One region of the Pseudomonas sp. N-1-13 genome, then DNA from elsewhere that is predicted to be linked to it. Evidence: predicted binding sites of a transcription regulator. Region 1 holds the regulator's gene; each other region holds the start of a gene.

Region 1 (2,189 bases):
GCACGCTGGCGGACGTGATAGAGGGCCGCTGCGAACTGCGCGACGTGCTGCTGCAAGGGCCGGGCGGGATTCGCATCGTGCCGGCTGCCTCGGGCACCCAGAGCATGGTTCACCTGACCCCGGCTCAACACGCCGGCCTGATCCAGGCCTTCAGCGACATCGGTGACAACCTCGATGTGCTGGTGATCGACACCGCTGCCGGTATCGGTGATTCGGTCGTCAGTTTCGTACGCGCTGCCCAGGAAGTCTTGCTGGTGGTCTGCGACGAACCGACGTCCATCACCGACGCCTATGCCCTGATCAAGTTATTGAACCGTGACTACGGCATGAACCGCTTCCGCGTCCTGGCCAACATGGCCCAGAGCCCGCAGGAAGGTCGCAACCTGTTCGCCAAGTTGACAAAGGTCACGGATCGTTTCCTGGACGTCGCCCTACAATACGTCGGCGCTGTGCCCTACGACGAAAGCGTACGCAAGGCCGTCCAGAAGCAACGTGCGGTTTATGAAGCCTTTCCCCGTTCCAAATGCGCACTGGCGTTCAAGGCTATTGCCCAGAAGGTTGATACCTGGCCACTGCCAGCCAACCCTCGCGGGCATCTGGAGTTTTTCGTCGAGCGTCTCGTGCAACAAACAGCAGGGCCCGTGTTATGACAGCCAGCGGTTACAACCATCTCTACAAGAAATCGGCACGGGACGCCCAGTACGAATTGATTGAGCGATACGCGCCTCTGGTCAAGCGTATCGCCTATCACTTGCTGGCGCGGTTGCCGGCCAGTGTCCAGGTTGAAGACCTGATCCAGGCGGGCATGATCGGCCTGCTCGAAGTGTCGAACAAATACGACGCGAGCAAGGGCGCCAGTTTCGAGACCTATGCCGGTATTCGCATTCGCGGGGCGATGCTCGATGAAGTCCGTAAGGGTGATTGGGCGCCGCGTTCGGTGCATCGCAATACCCGCATGGTCAGTGACGCCATTCGCGCCATTGAAGCTAAAACCGGGCGTGACGCTAAAGATCACGAGGTTGCGGCCGAACTCCAATTGAGTCTCGATGATTATTACGGGATTTTGAACGATACCTTGGGCAGTCGCCTGTTCAGTTTCGACGACCTGCTGCAGGACGGCGAACACGAAGGGCTGCACGAGGACGGCGCGAGTGCTCACATGGAGCCATCGCGTGACCTGGAAGATGAGCGTTTCCAGAGCGCGCTGGCGGATGCGATTGCCAATTTGCCGGAGCGTGAGCGACTGGTCTTGGCGCTGTACTACGACGAAGAGCTGAACCTCAAGGAAATCGGTGAGGTCCTGGGTGTCAGCGAATCGCGGGTCAGCCAGTTACACAGCCAGTGCGCGGCCCGTTTGCGGGGGCGTTTGGGGGAGTGGCGAGCGCGCTGACAGCAGTGTGGGGACACTGCGAACGAGGCTGGCCTGGCATGTGCTGAGCCAGTCTTTCTCTGTTGTCCTCCAGACCGTTGTCGAGTGTTGTGCCGGATTGATTGAAATGGCGCGTTCAGGTGCTGGGCGCGTTTAAGACTGCTTGGAGGTCGAATTGGACAAGAACATGAAAATCCTCATCGTTGATGACTTCTCAACGATGCGGCGGATCATAAAAAACCTGTTGCGTGACCTTGGGTTCACCAACACGGTCGAGGCCGACGATGGCACCACTGCCATTCCGGTTCTCAACAGCGGAAGCATCGACTTTCTGGTGACTGACTGGAACATGCCCGGCATGACCGGTATCGACTTGCTGCGCCATGTGCGCGCCGACGAAAAACTCAAGCACCTTCCGGTGCTGATGGTCACTGCCGAAGCCAAGCGCGAGCAGATCATCGAAGCGGCCCAGGCCGGTGTGAACGGCTACGTGGTCAAACCCTTCACGGCCCAGGCGTTGAAAGAGAAGATCGAAAAAATCTTCGAACGCATCGGTTAACGGCGCCACGGGGGAGCTATGGATAACGAATCTTCAATGGGTGATTTCGAATCGACCCTGAAAAAACATGCCCGCGAACTGGTCGACAGCCTTGAGAAAGGCCGCTTTGGCGATGCGGTTCAAATGATCCATGAGCTCAACCAGACCCGTGACCGCGGTCTGTATCAGGAAGTGGGCAAGCTCACGCGTGAACTGCACAGCGCGATTGTCAATTTTCAGATCGATCCGAACATGCCGCAGGCCGAGGAGGTCTCGCAGATC
Region 2 (2,189 bases), 2.9 Mb from region 1:
TGACGCCCATGGCCTGAGCCTTGGCGCGTGCAGGCTCGACTTCTTCGCCCTGCCCCAGGTCAGCGGTGAAGGTCACCACTTCACAGTTATAAGTGTCCTGCAGCCACTTGAGGATCACCGAAGTGTCCAGGCCGCCGGAATACGCCAGAACGACCTTGTTTACGTCCGCCATGCCATCACTCCACGGGTTGTACGGAAAGCCGGGAAGTTTAACGTCCAGCGCGGATAATTTACAGGGGCGCGACAGCTTATGACGACGAAGCGACAGATTATGTCGAGCGCGCGACGATCCTCACGGGTCAGGATGTCCGCGCGGCGGTGGCTGCAGTGGGCTGGGCCGGTGTCGCGGTCGGCGTCGGAGCCTTGGCAGGGGGCGCGGCGGGTGTAGCCTGCGGTGCCGGCGCTTCAGGCACCGCCACACGCTCCAGGCGCACGGCCACACGGCGGTTCTTGGCGCGATTGGCGGCACTGGTGTTGGGCACCAGGGGGTAACGTTCGCCGTGGAACCGCACGGTGATCTGCGACTCTTGAAAGCCGTTGGCCTTGAAGAAGTCCTGGACCGCCAGGGCACGGCGACGAGACAGCTCACGATTGGTCAATCGATTGCCGCTATTGTCGGAGTGACCGTCGAGTTCGACATGGTTGACGGTCGGGTCGGCTTTGATGAAGTCGATCATCACCTGCAACTGAGCCTTGGCCCGGGCATCGAGCTCAACGCCTTCGCCGGGAAAGCCGATCTGGGATTGCTTCACCTGCTCGAAATTCTTCGGCAACAGTTTTGCCACGCAGCCCTGGTAATCACTGAAGGCCTTGTTGAAGCGCACGGGCAGCAGCCGGACTTCCGAAACCCGCCCGTCCCCCGTATTACGCCGTACCACTGGGCTGCGCCCTTCCATCAGCCCGCTGATCAAGCGGCCCGCCTGGACCTGAGAGCTGTTGAAGAGCACATCGCCGCTGCCGAGCCTGACCGAGCCCAGGTTGATGTCGCCCCGTCCCGGCTGCCAAGGCGCGGCGGCCGCCAGCAGGATGGCCGAACCACCACCGAGCATCGGGTTATGGGACTTGAGCCGGAAGATCGCCTGCTCGCCGGCCCGGCGCACAAATTCGCCGCTGCCGAAATCGGTGACCGGCTGACTCAGCCGGCACTCGAACTTGTCGCCTTCGACCGTCCACTCAATGCTCTCCAGACGGGTCTGGAAAGTGAGCGCCATGGCGGGAAGGCTGGCAAACACACTGAGCAAGGCTAAATAACGCTGGCGCACGGGCGGCTCCAATGGCTTTTATACAAAGATCGACACACGTTGAGAGTATGACGCCTGTCCGGGGCGCCTTACGGATTCGTGGCACACCTGTAGGAGCTATCGGTAACTTGCGCCAGAACTTGATAGCGGGTGCCTGAATCGGTCTTTTCCGGTAGCATTCCCCAGAGTTTGACCCGCCTGGAAGCCCCCCAATGTCCGACCGCCTGACCCTGCTGCGTCCCGACGACTGGCATATTCATCTTCGCGATGGTGCTGTGTTGACCCATACCGTCGCCGATGTCGCGCGCACCTTCGGGCGCGCAATCATCATGCCGAACCTGGTTCCGCCAGTGCGCAACGCCATCGAGGCCGACGGCTATCGCCAGCGAATCCTGGCCGCACGCCCGGCCGGCAGCCGTTTCGAACCGCTGATGGTGCTTTACCTCACCGACCGTACGCAGCCCGAAGAAATACGCGAGGCCAAGGCCAGCGGCTTCGTCCACGCCGCCAAGCTGTACCCCGCCGGCGCCACCACCAACTCGGACTCCGGCGTCACCAGCATCGACAAGATTTTCCCGGCGCTGGAGGCCATGGCCGAAGTCGGGATGCCGTTGCTGATCCACGGTGAAGTCACTCGTGGCGACGTCGACGTGTTCGACCGCGAAAAAATCTTCATCGATGAGCACATGCGTCGTGTCGTGGAGCGCTTCCCGACGCTCAAGGTGGTGTTCGAACACATCACCACCGGTGATGCCGTGCAGTTCGTCAACGAAGCCCCGGCGAACGTTGGCGCGACCATTACCGCGCATCACCTGCTGTACAACCGCAACCATATGCTGGTGGGCGGGATCCGGCCGCACTTCTATTGCCTGCCGATCCTCAAGCGCAACACCCATCAAGAAGCCTTGCTCGACGCTGCCACCAGCGGCAGCGCCAAGTTCTTCCTCG
Region 3 (2,189 bases), 1.1 Mb from region 1:
GGCGGCCGGCAGCAGCCCCGGGTGGACGCGTCGGCTGCCCCAGGGCCAGATCAACGCCACAGCCGGATGCCAGAGGTCCGGCATGGTGTTGTGGCGGGCACTGATGACGGCTTGCTGGTGCAATTGCTGCTGGACCTCATCCATGGACATCTGCAGATACAAACTTGTCAGATATTGCCAGCGGGTGCTGTGAGGGCCGTCCCACGCCTGTTGCGCTGAAAGGGCCAGGCCGTTGGCTAGCAGCACTGTGTTGGCTGGCTGATTGAGCCAGCGCCGCAGGGTCGGGTCATCGTCCAGGCGATTCTGCTGGCGCAGCGGGTGTTCACTGTCCCGGGCGATGCGCAGCACTTTCACCAGCTCGCGGCGTTCGTTGAGCAGCAGGCGGTAGCCCTGAGCCACCCAGACCGGCAGGCGCCAGGTCTCTACCAGCGCCAGGCAGATTTTCAGCAGGCTGACGCCGAACAACTCGCGCTCCACTTTGCTCGCTGACTGGCCTTTATGGACAACCCGCAATTCCCACTCGCCCAGCAATCCCGGATGAGTCAGGGCCAGCGGCCAGAGCGGTGACAGAAACAGCAGGCTGCCCCAGTGGATGTCTTGCCATAGCCGCGCCAGGCGGCTGGCAAAAAAACCATTGGCCTGTTGCGTTGCGTGCTGGCTGATCAATTGCAGTTGGCGCAGCGCGAGGGGGATTTGCTGTTCCGGCAACGAGGGCAGTCGGGCAAGCAGTTCTTCGGTGCGCTTGAGGCCGAGGCGGTTGATGGCCACTTCGAGATTTTCTGCCGGTTCGGCAAAGTTGCCATGGGTGTGATGGTTGGCTTCACGAATGACGCTCAGCGCCAGGGCGGGGCTGTCCTGGATCAGCTCGGCAATGTCGCGCAGTGAGCGGCGGCTGTCGGCAATGGCTTTGCAGACCAGGTCATGACTGGCTTGCGGCACTGGCAGATGGACGCCCTCGAGCAGCTTGACCCAGCCTTCGAGCGTGTTCGGTCGTGGAGTTGGAACCTTCGTTTCATTAGCCATGGCTGGACGCGATCATCATAGGGAGTATCTACGCCCGGAACGGGGCAAATTGGCTTTTCGCCTGAACTGGCTATAGTCTGGCGCAGTTTTGCCGATAAGTAGAAGAAGAGATTTTTCAGCTTCCGAATATGACCTTGAACCCGACTTAAATAAGTACTTTCTATCTATGGCTAAAATTATCGGCATCATTGTCGTGTTCGCGAGCGTTCTGGGCGGATACGTGCTCTCCCATGGCAAGATTGCCGCCCTGGTCCAGCCCTTTGAGGTCTTGATCATCGGCGGCGCGGCCCTTGGCGCATTCCTGCAAGCCAACCCCGGCTACATGACGATGCACGTGCTCAAGAAGTCCTTGAGCATGTTCGGCTCGCGTTTCAGCCACACTTTCTACCTTGAGGTGCTGGGGCTGATCTACGAGATCCTCAACAAGAGCCGCCGCGAAGGCATGATGGCGATCGAAGGGGATATCGAAGACGCAGCGTCCAGCCCGATCTTCGCCAAGTACCCCACGGTGCTCAAGGATGAGCGCATGACGGCGTTCGTCTGTGATTACCTGCGCATCATGTCGTCCGGCAACATGGCTCCCCATGAGCTCGAAGGCCTGTTCGACATGGAACTGTACAGCCTCAAGGAAGACCTGGAGCACCCGTCTCACGCGGTCAACGGCATCGCCGACGGCATGCCGGGTTTCGGTATCGTCGCGGCGGTATTGGGCATCGTGGTGACCATGGCCTCCCTGGGCGAAGGCGACCAGGCATCTATCGGCCTGCACGTAGGTGCGGCACTGGTAGGTACCTTCTTCGGTATTCTCGCCGCGTATGGCTTCTTTGGCCCGTTGGCCCATTCCCTGGCCCACGACGCCAAGGAAGAACTCAATGTCTACGAAGCCATCAAGGCATCGCTCGTGGCCTCGGCTTCGGGCATGCCTCCATCGCTGGCTGTGGAGTTCGGTCGCAAGGTCCTGTACCCGGCGCACCGTCCAAGCTTCGCCGAGTTAGAACAAGCGGTTCGCGGTCGCTAAGATGGAAAACAACCAGCCGATCATTATCAAGCGCGTCAAGCGCATAGCCGGCGGGCATCACGGGGGCGCCTGGAAAATCGCCTTCGCCGACTTCGCGACGGCGATGATGGCGTTCTTTCTGGTGCTGTGGCTGCTGTCCACCGCGACT
Region 4 (2,189 bases), 2.8 Mb from region 1:
CATCCGCGTTTGAGGCATTGAACACGGTGGGTCAATCTCCAGGCAAAATACGACGAGTAGCCAGCATTTTGCCAGCATGTGTCGCGCGTTGATAGAGCGCCGGCACTGTTCGTTTCATGCCTGGCTGAGCGGGCGGTGCTTGACCATCTTGGCGGTCGAACCGCGAGCGTCATAGAGCGTCGGGATTTCACCGCCGTTGAGAATGCGTAACTGGTTGGCGGTGGCGGCTTGCTGAACCTGGATCGACTGTCCGTTGCGAATGTTGGCGGCCTGGCATTGAGCGAGCAGGTCGTTGAGCACTTCACTTTGGGACAACAGTTGATCGCCCACCGACGACTGGCTGGCCAGCTGCTCAAGGCCATCGCGATTGGCGGGCAGATTGAGGCTGGCGAGGATCTCGCTGCGCTTGCGGCCATGCTGATCGAGCAGAATGATCAATGCCTGTTTCTGCGCCAGGATATTCTCCAGCGACGGCATGTCGCGACCGTGCAATGCCAGGGACTCGGCCTGCAATAGCTCCAGCAATTGTTGCGCCGGGGCAAAGTCGTCGGTGATCAGTTGCAACAAATTAGTGTCGTGCATGGCTGGCCTTAGGTCTTAAGCGTCCAAAAGCCTGGCGCAGGCGGTGGCCTAGCGCTGGGCTTCGAAGTTGAGCAGTTTGCTGGCTACACGGTTGCTGTCGACTTTATAGCTGCCATCGGCGATTGCTGCTTTCAACTCGGCCACGCGGGCGTTGTCGACGACAGGTTGATCGCGCAGCTTGTCAGTGACCTTCTGCAACTGCTGAGCCTCATTGCTGAGGTGTACCGACTCCCCGTTGCTGACAGTGGCGGCTTGTTCGGCCGGCGCGGATTTGTCGGTTTCGACGGTTTCCTTGCTGGCGTTAGGGCGCGTAGTGCCTGTTAGCGGTGAAGAGCTGTTTAAACGATTGAAATCGATGACCATGGTAAAAAACCTCTGGGTATTTGGACGCTTGCCATGTTTTCGGCCATCCCCAAAAAAACTTTAGGCTCATTTATTCAATGAACGTGCGCACGTCTGCGCTTGCCTTTGCGTAAGGCACAGTCTAGGGAACACCGTGGGCAAGCGCCAGCTCTCTACCCATTTCCACCCGATCACTACATAGCCACTTCCACATGGCCTGGGGCCATTACCTGCGCCTTGATAACACGTTGGGAATTAAGGTTTTTTACCCGAATCTGTTCTCGCATGCCGCCGTTGGACAAAGCCTCGCCCGGCATCCGCACGGCCAGGGTCCCGCTGCGGGCGGTGATGACCACCTGATCGCCCTTGCGCACCACTTCGGCTTGTTCCAGGTGGACCAGGGTAATGACCTGGTCGGCGACCATTGGTCGGACAAGTTTCTGACCGATGGCCTGATCGACGGAGGTGAGGAAACCCTGGTTGATCTGGCTGACATCCCGTTCACGCAGTGTCACGTCCTGAGGCTCGACGATCCCGGCCCGCTTGAGCGGACGGGTGGTGGTGACGATTTCGCGAAACAGGCGCACTTGAGCGGGCACGAACACCGTCCAGGGCGCGGCGCTGTCGCACCGCAGCTTTACCGTGACCCGGCCCAGTGGTCTGGCCGGGCTCTCCAGAGACGCAGTCAATTCCTTGTCACACATGGGCATGCGCAGGCGCGGGTCGAGCTGGTTGACTTCGATTTCGTAGCGACCTTCGGTTTGACTGGTTGCCAGGTAGTCTTCTACGGTGAATTCAAGAAAGCCCTGAGTGACGCCGATAAGGAGATCAGGCAAGGTAACCGGAACAGCACCAAAGGCAGGGCCGCCCAAAGCGAGCAGGCAGGCAGCCAACAGTGCACCGAGCCAGTGGCGGCAGTGAGTGGTCAGGCGTCGAAAAAATGTCGTTTGTGCGTTCATGCCGGTTCAATAGCAAGCCCCGTGCCGTTTAGTGATGAATGCGCGTCGGACACATTAGCGTTAGGTAGGAGTCAGGGCATGGCGGGAGTAATGGATTCGGTAAACCAGCGCACTCAGCTGGTCGGTCAGAATCGCCTGGAGCTGTTGTTGTTCCGTCTCGACGGCCAACAGATGTACGGGATCAACGTATTCAAGGTCCGCGAGGTGCTCCAGTGCCCGAAGCTGACCCTGATGCCCAAGTCCAGCCCCGTCGTGTGCGGTGTGGCCAATATCCGCGGAGCGACCATCCCGATTCTCGATCTGGCG

What was found. The regulator FliA, encoded in region 1, starts transcription of late flagellar genes. The targets are predictions, from matches to a motif close to CTAAAGTTTNNNNNNNNNNNGCCGNTAA.
Region 2: AC3I65_RS20260 (flagellar protein MotY) is a predicted target of FliA. The motif match lies at 1,359-1,386, and genes of this name have one in related genera.
Region 3: motA (flagellar motor stator protein MotA) is a predicted target of FliA. The motif match lies at 1,094-1,121, and genes of this name have one in related genera.
Region 4: flgM (flagellar biosynthesis anti-sigma factor FlgM) is a predicted target of FliA. The motif match lies at 982-1,009, and genes of this name have one in related genera.

Annotation. Positions count from the first base shown of each region.
Region 1 is NZ_JBYNRI010000001.1:1,601,408-1,603,596, forward strand. It holds gene fleN (flagellar synthesis regulator FleN) at 1-650, shown strand, start outside; gene fliA (RNA polymerase sigma factor FliA) at 647-1,390, shown strand; gene AC3I65_RS07370 (chemotaxis response regulator CheY) at 1,557-1,928, shown strand; gene AC3I65_RS07375 (protein phosphatase CheZ) at 1,947-2,189, shown strand, end outside.
Region 2 is NZ_JBYNRI010000001.1:4,497,502-4,499,690, forward strand. It holds gene AC3I65_RS20255 (argininosuccinate synthase) at 1-172, opposite strand, end outside; gene AC3I65_RS20260 (flagellar protein MotY) at 300-1,262, opposite strand; gene pyrC (dihydroorotase) at 1,454-2,189, shown strand, end outside.
Region 3 is NZ_JBYNRI010000001.1:467,901-470,089, forward strand. It holds gene AC3I65_RS02095 (HDOD domain-containing protein) at 1-1,023, opposite strand, end outside; gene motA (flagellar motor stator protein MotA) at 1,190-2,041, shown strand; gene motB (flagellar motor protein MotB) at 2,043-2,189, shown strand, end outside.
Region 4 is NZ_JBYNRI010000001.1:4,387,655-4,389,843, reverse strand. It holds gene AC3I65_RS19755 (flagellar brake protein) at 1-25, opposite strand, end outside; gene AC3I65_RS19750 (flagella synthesis protein FlgN) at 115-582, opposite strand; gene flgM (flagellar biosynthesis anti-sigma factor FlgM) at 631-945, opposite strand; gene flgA (flagellar basal body P-ring formation chaperone FlgA) at 1,119-1,883, opposite strand; gene AC3I65_RS19735 (chemotaxis protein CheV) at 1,962-2,189, shown strand, end outside.